One region of the Zhihengliuella flava genome, then DNA from elsewhere that is predicted to be linked to it. Evidence: riboswitches for the same ligand, from Rfam matches in the RefSeq annotation. Region 1 holds a riboswitch; the other holds the start of a gene.
The links. Region 1 has a riboswitch for S-adenosylmethionine ahead of IW252_RS07555 (hypothetical protein). Riboswitches for the same ligand answer to the same signal wherever they lie in the genome.
Positions count from the first base shown of each region.

Region 2: it holds a riboswitch for S-adenosylmethionine, as region 1 does, so the genes downstream of both, IW252_RS08825 (methionine ABC transporter ATP-binding protein) here and IW252_RS07555 (hypothetical protein) in region 1, are expected to answer to the same signal.

Region 1 is NZ_JADOTZ010000001.1:1,630,110-1,634,313, reverse strand. It holds gene IW252_RS07565 (DUF4011 domain-containing protein) at 1-1,450, shown strand, start outside; gene IW252_RS07560 (hypothetical protein) at 1,491-2,213, shown strand; SAM riboswitch class IV at 2,261-2,377, shown strand; gene IW252_RS07555 (hypothetical protein) at 2,407-3,018, shown strand; gene IW252_RS07550 (hypothetical protein) at 3,080-3,427, shown strand; gene IW252_RS07545 (hypothetical protein) at 3,587-3,922, shown strand; tRNA gene IW252_RS07540 (tRNA-Leu) at 4,070-4,153, opposite strand.
Region 2 is NZ_JADOTZ010000001.1:1,896,380-1,900,583, reverse strand. It holds gene IW252_RS08835 (LLM class flavin-dependent oxidoreductase) at 1-578, opposite strand, end outside; gene IW252_RS08830 (methionine ABC transporter permease) at 587-1,273, opposite strand; gene IW252_RS08825 (methionine ABC transporter ATP-binding protein) at 1,266-2,099, opposite strand; SAM riboswitch class I at 2,105-2,197, opposite strand; gene IW252_RS08820 (acyl-CoA dehydrogenase family protein) at 2,334-3,689, opposite strand; SAM riboswitch class I at 3,683-3,784, opposite strand; gene IW252_RS08815 (alpha-amylase family glycosyl hydrolase) at 3,944-4,204, opposite strand, start outside.

The DNA.
Region 1 (4,204 bases):
CGGTGCGGACAACCCGCGCGAGGCGAAGGTCGTCGCCCAGCGGGTGATCCACCACTATCGGACCAGACCAGGGGCCTCGCTCGGCGTGGTCACGTTCTCCGTGGCGCAGGCCTCGGCCGTGACAGCGGCCGTCGACGAGCTCCGGGCGTCGCACCGCGACCTCGATGAGCACTTCGACACGAGCGACCGACTCGACGGCTTCTTCGTCCGCTCGCTCGAGTCGGTGCAGGGCGATGAGCGCGACGTGATCCTGTTCTCGGTCGGCTACGGCCCCGACGAGGCGGGGAAGGTCTCGACGAACTTCGGCGTGCTCAACAAGGAGAAGGGCTGGCGGCGACTGAACGTCGGCGTCACGCGGGCGAGACAGCGCATCGAGGTAGTCTCCTCGATGGAGGCGCACGACATCCCCGCCTCCCAGAACGAGAACGTCGAGGCCCTTCGGGCGTACCTGGACTTCGCGAAGCGCGGCATCGAGGTGCTCGGGACACAGTCCTCGGCGACGGGGCTCATGCCGGAATCGCCCTTCGAGGAGTCGGTGATCCGCACGATCGAGTCGTGGGGCTACAAGGTGGAGCCCCAGGTGGGCGCCGCGGGCTTCCGCATCGACCTCGCAGTTCGGCACCCCGCGAAGTCCGGCGTGTTCGCAATCGGGGTCGAGTGCGACGGGTACCAGTACCACTCGTCGCCCACCGCGCGCGACCGCGACCGCCTGCGCGATCAGGTGCTCGAAGGGCTGGGCTGGACCCTGCACCGGATCTGGGGCACGTCCTGGTACCGCGACAAGGCCTCGGAGGAGCAGCGCCTCCGGGCCGCAATCGAGGACGCCATCGCCGGCAGGACCTCGGCGATGAGGCGGAGCCGTCCCGAGCTCGTGCGCCCCGACGTCGAAACGGTGCCCGCGCAGTCGGAGGCGTCCCACGACTGGGTCGTGCGCTACAAGGAGGCGGCGGAGCAGGACCTTCCGCTCTGGGCCGACGCGGGCGAGCCCGGGAGTCACGTGTACCTGGTCGAGCCACTGCACAACCTCGCGAGGGCTGAAGGCCCAATCCACATGGCGCTGGTGTTCGAGCGGATCAGGGACTGGTGGCACATCGGCAGAATCTCCCAGAGGATGAAGGAGAACATCGACCTGGCGATCGAGATGGCCGATGTTGTGCGCGACGGCGACTTTATCGACGTCCCGGGCCGACCGGTCACGAAGGTCCGGAGCAACGGCAATCAACGCAAGCCGGAGCAGGTTCATGTCGACGAGTTCGCGAGGGCCGTCGAGCTCCTCGTCCAAGACGTCGGCGGGGCCTCCCGCTCGGAGGTCGCGGTGCAAATTGCGAGGCTCTACGGCTGGAACAGGAACGGCTCGATCCTCGATGCGCGCCTGAACCAGGCGATCGACCGAGCTGTCGAGAGTGGCCGGGTGGTGGACCAGGACGGCAGGCTCTCGACGGCACCCTGAGCTGCGAGAGGTCGGAGCGTGAGCAGAGCACCTGTGGCAGGTGCTCTTTCGTCGCGTCGAGCACCAGCAGCGCGGAAGGTGGCTCGACGCGGGTGCTGGCTTCGCCGGAGAAAAGATTGATCGCCTCCAGCACGGTGGCGCCGGGGGTGAGGGTCTCGAGGCGGTCGCCAGTCTCGGCGAAGCCGAGCACCGCCCTGATGGTGGCGGTCTCGACAAGGCCGTGCTCGATGATGCTGGGCGCGAAGTGCCTGGCGACGGCGTTGGTGGTAATGAGGCGGTAGCCGTCGTCAGTGCGCACCGGCGCCTGAGAGAAGCTCTGCTCGACGACCAGAGAGAGGAACACGCCGATGCCGTCGTCGAGCTCGAGTACCTGGGGGCGTCCGTAGCCCTCGAGGGCATCGACCAGCTTCGGCGGCCTCAGGAGGTTGTCGCGGATCTTCTCGATGCTGAGCACGGTGTCCATGTGCGGGTCCGCGATGGGCTTCCCGCCCATGCGCTTGCTGTGCGCGATCGCGTTCCGCAGCTTCGCATACTGGCGGAGCACGTCCTTCTGCCGCTGGAGCAGAGTGTCGGAGCCCGAGAGCAGCTCGTCGAACGGCACCCAATCGTCATGCCTCTCACGACGCCTCTACTGCCGACGCCTCTACTGCCGGGCGAGCTGATCCTCGATTTCGGAGAAGGCATTGAGGAACCTCTCGGCGTCGGTATCGGCCATGGCACAGCTCCTGATCGGTCGGCTCGGGAATCAGACGGTGATCCGTAGCCTAGTGGGCGGGCGGCGTCAGCGCCTTCAAGTATAGTCGTCACCACGTTCAAGAGTCGTGACGCAAAGTACCTGGCTGGTCACGCGACAACCCGAATCCATCGATTCCCGGGTGTCCCAGGGGAAGAACGGGCTCACGAGATCTCGTGATGCAAGATTCGATGGGGCTCTGCCCCGGAGAGGGGCATCCACCATGTCCGACATCAAGTACGTTAACCCCCGCCGCGACGGCTGGTGGGGCGAGCTCGACCTGAGCTACCACCGCATTCCGGTGACTACCCGGCATGAGTTGGAAGTCGAGCAGGCCGCGCTCGCGGTGCTGGCGGCCCATCCACCTGTCGGCTTCGCCGGTAACCTTGAGGGCGTCACGCTCACCGCTGCACAGCTCAAAGCACTGGTCGAGCGAGCCGTCGCGGATGCCGAGCAGAAAACGGAGCGCCAGCGTGAGGCGGACGCCGAGGAGCGGCGCAGGCTCGGCTGGATGAGGATCGAGGAGGCGCTCTCTGCGCCTGACGCCGATCAGGTGGTCGTAGAGGGCCGCTGGGCGGGGCACACACGATGCGAGGCGACCGCGTGGTGCTGGAACCTGTTCCAGTACGAGCCACACGGCTTCGTGCACCCCGGCTCGCAGGTGCGCCACGAGGCGATGCAGAAGCTGCAGGCCGGCGGACTGCCCGAAGTCTTCGGCTATCCCGAGCGCGCTCGGGAGCTCGTAGCCCGCGGACTGACGCCTCGCGAGTACCGGCGGCACAAAGAGGCTCTGGGCGCGAACACATTCACGGATGCCGACGTGAGGCACGGCTGACGGTGGATGTCGGTGGTCCGAGGGATACTCGGATCACCGCTCACCGAGCACGGAGGACCTCATGGAAGCACTGGCAATTATCGGCACCGGCATCTTGATCCTCATCGTCGCAAAGATGCTGCGCAAGAAGCCGCCGCCGCAGGTGCACGACGCCGGAAGGTCGTCGCAGCAGAGATCAGGCGCGAACCCAGACCCGAATTGGGAGGACCACGTCAACCACCATCACCCAGGCATCGGGCTGGAGCTCGCAGTTGGCATCGGGGCCGGCGCACTGATCAGCAGGAGCAGGGACGCCGGCGAAGAGGCTGAGCTGGGGTCGCTGGTCGAGGCGGATGAGTTTGAACATGAGAGGGGCTACTACGAGGACGCAGACCCTGGGTGGGAGGACTACGCCAATCATCACCACTGAGTCAGCACCGCGGAGCCAGCACGTCTGAACCGGTGCCGATACTCTCGACGCGATCCTCAAAGGTCCCTCCAAGCCGGAATTGCACCCCAGGAACCCGACCGACAGGACTGAACACATGAACTGCCACCACTGTCCTGAGGTACCACACTGTTCTTCTGAATGAACGTCGATTACGAGAACACACCGACTTTTCTCATCGATGCCTCCGTCTTCCCTGGGTCGAGCGGGAGCCCGGTGTTCCTCGTCCCAAGACCGTCTGCACCTGACAAGTACGGGAACATCACGATCGGCGGCCCCGCGAAGCCTCCGATGCTCCTAGGCATCGTCGCCGCCGTCCACCAACGACAAGTGCCGGTTATGCTTGCGTCGGCGGCTTCCGGGATTCCCGTGGTCAGCGATCTAATCGACTTGGGGATCGTCTACAAGGCAAGCGCCATCCATGACCTCGCCCGGCAGCTAATGGCAGAGGAGACGCGGTCAGCTCGCAGTGCGTGACGCTGTCCGCTCTATCCGCTTCCGCATCGCTTTCATCCAGGGTCCGGCCAACCGCCGTCCCGTCTTAGCACTTTTTCTAGCACTTCTGACAAAAACGGCCCCTGGCCTGAGATATAAAATCCCAGGTCAGGGGCCATTTCATTCGCGTGCGCGAGGGGGGACTTGAACCCCCACGATCTTGCGATCACTGGCACCTGAAGCCAGCGCGTCTGCCAATTCCGCCACTCGCGCATATGTAGTTGTCATCCGACGCGCCCGCGCCGAACAGCGAGAACTATCTTA
Region 2 (4,204 bases), 270 kb from region 1:
CCAGCCGACTTATCCGCGGCGACGGCGTCGTCCTCCCACGAGCCCTCCCACAAGGCGTAGGCGGCCTCGAGGTACTCCTCGGCCCACGTGTAGCGGTCCTCGTGGTCCGCCAGCCCGGCGCCACCGAAGTTTCGATGCGCGTTGTCCAGCACGCTGGTGACGACGTTCCAGCCGACGCGCCCACCGGACAGGTGGTCCAGTGTGGAGAGCTGCCGGGCGAACTGGAAGGGGTGGTTCTGGATGATGGAGCTGGTCAGCGCCAGCCCAATCTCGCTCGTGCTGGCCGTCAGCGCGGACAGCAGCACCAGCGGATCGTTCGCGGGCACCTGCAGGCCCTTGCGCACGTGGGCGTCGTGGCCGCCGTCGTATTCGCCGTACAAACCGGCGACGTCGGCGAAGAAGAGCGCATCGAACTTGGCATCCTCCAACGTGCGGGCCACGTCCTGCCAGAGCGCCAGCTCGTTGAAGCGGTGCTGCTGGGCCTCGGGCTGGCGCCAGTGGCCGCCCAGGATGTGGTTGGGGGTATTCATGACGAACGCGCTCAGCAGAAGGCGCGGGCGAGTGGCAAAGGTAGCCAAGAAAACTCCTAGTGACGCTTGTCGAGGCGGCGGGCGTAGCGCGTTCCGCCAATCTGGACGGCTTGGACGAGGACGATCATCAGCACGATCGCGAGCAGCATGACGGCGGTTTCATACCGGTAGTAGCCGTAGCGGATGGCAAAGTCGCCGATGCCGCCGCCACCGACGAGCCCAGCCATCGCCGAATAGCTGATGAAGCTGACCGTCATGATGGTGATGGAGCCGATGAGCGCCGGGCGCGCTTCGACGAGGAGCACGTCCCGGACAATTTGGCCGCGCGTGGCGCCCATCGACCGGGCGGCTTCGACGACCCCGGATCCCAGCTGCGTCATGTTCTGCTCTACAAACCGGGCGAAGTACGGAATCGCGTTGATGGTCAGCGGGACGATCACCGCGGCGGTGCCAATGGTGGTGCCAACGATGATGCGGGTGATCGGGATGATCGCGATGAGCAGGATCAGGAACGGGAAGGAACGGATCACGTTGACCAACGAGTCCACGATCCGGTGCAGGCGCGGGCGCGGCTTCAGGCCCACCGGTGAGGCGGAGTAGAGCCAAATGCCCAGGGGCGTGCCGATGAGCACGGCCACGGGGATGGCCACCAGCAACATGGCAAACGTCTGCCCCATCGCCACGCCGATCTCCGGCAGCAGCTCAATGATGCGGTTGAAATCGAATCCCTCGACGTCAGACATGGGCCAGCTCCTTCGCGGCGGTGGAGTTCGCGGCCACGTGCCGGCGGCGCTCGGCCAGTGGGACGCGCTTGATGTGCAGGTCGGCGTCGAGCAGGTAGCGGCCGATCTCCGTGGTGGGCTGGAACGCTCCCGAGCGGAGGTCATCGACGGCGAACCGCTCGGCGATGCGCCCGGCTTCCATGACGGCGACGTCATCCACGATGTTCTTGACGACGTCCAGCTCGTGGGTGACCACCACGGTGGTAATGCCCAACTGCTGGTTGATGTCCGCGAGGTACTGCAACACGGATCCGGTGGTCCGTGGATCCAGCGCCGAGGTCGGCTCGTCGCACAGCAGCACCTTGGGCTTGGTGGCGAGGGCCCGGGCGATCGCGACGCGCTGCTTCTGCCCGCCGGAGAGCTTCGCCGGGTAGGACCGCGCGCGGTCGCCGAGGTCGACGATCTCCAGTGCCTCCGCGGCCCGTTCCCGGCGCTCGCGCTTGGGCACGCCGGCGAACTTCAGGGACAGCTCCACGTTCTCCTGTGCGGTGCGGTTATTCAGCAGGTTGAAGTGCTGGAAGATCATGCCGAGTTGGTGGCGTTCGCGGCGCAGCCCCTCATCGTCCAACGCGGTGAGATCGACGCCGTCGACGACGACCTGGCCGCTGGTGGGGCGCTCCAGCAGGTTGATGTTGCGCAGCAGGGTGGACTTGCCGGCCCCGGAGAAGCCAATCACTCCCTGAATGGATCCGGCGGGGACGTCGAGGCAAACGTCGTCGACCGCGGTGAAGCCGTCCTCACCCCGCTTGCCGGCGAAGTGCGTGGACACGTTACGAAGACTAATCATGCTCTCCTCCATCGGTCCTGGCGGTAGCACCTTTCCGTCGTGACGGATGGTTGCTGCGGCGTCGTCGAGCCAGATCTCTCGGCCGCTCTGGATGGGTGTTCTATGCGGTTGTGATTCCAGCTTGTGCCGGTGGTCTCAGGTGCGGCGAATCGCGCCGACGCCGCGCGTCACGATCCGACGCACGCGGCGTCACAAGTCAGAGTGTTGCGCTCGTGTGACGCTGTGTGACGTGGCCTAGATCTGCCGGATGTACGACGACGCCGCCTCGCCCGCCGAGTCGTGCGTGGCCGGGGGCGTGCCATTGACCTCGTAGTCGCCGATGATGCGCGCCCGGTAGATCGCCGGGTTGTGTGTGGCGATGGTGCGCGCGTTGCGCCAGTGGCGGTCGAAGTTACAGCTCGTTGAGGTGGCGGAAGCGCCGAGCCCGTCGAAGAGTTTGGACGCGGCCGCGAGCACCAGCGGCTGCACCGCCGATTGGGCGCGATTCGCCACCAGCTCGCACGCCGTATAGGTCTCCTGCGGGCTCAGCTCCTCCTGGGCGAACAGGCTCTCCACCTCCGCCACCGCCGCGAGGACCACGGACTCGGCCGCAAAGGACTGCGCGGAGATCTCCCCGATGAGCTGCAAGACTTGGGGCTCATCGCGGAGCGGGACGCCGGTCCCGGTGGTGAAAGCCCGGGTTCGGGCCTGCACCGCGGCCCGCGCATCCGCCAACGTGGCGCGCGCGATGCCGGCCTGCACGGCCAGCAGAACCAGCTGGAAGATCGAGGACTCCGGGAAGTGCGGCTGCTCCGTGGGGCCGAACAGCGTGTCCACCGGGACGTCGTCGAACACCGTGGAACCGGTACCCGTCAGCTGCTGCCCAAACCCATCCCAATCGTCGTAAATCTGCACGCCCGAATGGGACGTCGCCACCACGGCCAGGTGCCGCCCCTCGCGGGTCGGGTTCGTCGCGGCGACGACGGTCCAGTCGGCGAAGATGGTGCCGGTGCAGTAGTACTTGGTCCCCGTGACGCTGACCCCGTAGGGCGTGACGTTCAATTGCGTGTTCCACGAGCCCATGCGGTTGCCGCCGCGCTCCGCATAGGCGTTGCCGATGAGCTGACCGGCGGCGATCCTCGCCACCCACTTGGCCCGGACCGCCTCATCCGGGTGCACCAGGATCTGTTCCACGAAGGCGATGTGGGCACGCAAGAGATGGGCGATCTGCGAGTCGGCCTCGCCGAGCTCGATCAGCAGGCGGAACGTGTCAGTCAGGGACGCCCCGTACCCACCCTCGGAGGCGGGGAGCCGCAGCGCGCCGAAACGCTCCGCATTCAGCCAGCCCACCTGTTCGATCGGCAGGCGGCGCAGCGCATCCCGCTCCGCCGCCCCCGCGGCGATCCGCGCAAAAACGGGCCGAAAACGCCCCGCGAGCTCGTCATACTGGCTCCCCACCGGCGTTCCCGGGGTGACCTTGAGCAGCAGCCGTGGCTCGGCGTCCTGCGCTGCCGCGGCGGCCGCCTGTTGGGCCTGCTCGACGGCGGCACGCTGCGGATCCGTGGCGGACGGGTTGGTGGTGGAAATACCCAAGGAAGAATCAGCCTCCATCGCTTCTGGCGTGAGCACCTTCCCGCGCCGGGCTGTACCGGTGGGGGTTGCTGCGGCGTCATGGAGCCAGATCTCTCGGCCGCTCTGGATGGTTTGGTTGAACCATTCGGCCACAGAAGCGCGCTCATGACAACCTGAGGCGATGCGGTGACCGCACATTTCGTCATGTGTCGCCAGATGGCGAGCCGGTGACCCGCCGGCGCGCGGCGCCGGCGTCATCAACTCACTCTGTGACAGGCCGCTGAGGCGATGCGTTACGCAGCGGGACCGGTCAGAACCCAGGCTGCCGCATCAGCCGGGAGCCGATGCTCCTTCACCTCGGCTGAAGCGATCAACAACCGTCCCTCCGGCAACTCCACCGCGTGCTCGCCCATGGCCACGACGACGGCGAGGCCGGTGCCGCTGCGGCACACCATGGCCTCCCCCTCGAGGTTCCAGTCGGCCCCCGCATGCGGGTCGAACTGCCCCGAGGCCACCAGCTCGCGCCGGATCCGCACCGCCTGCCGCGTCATCGC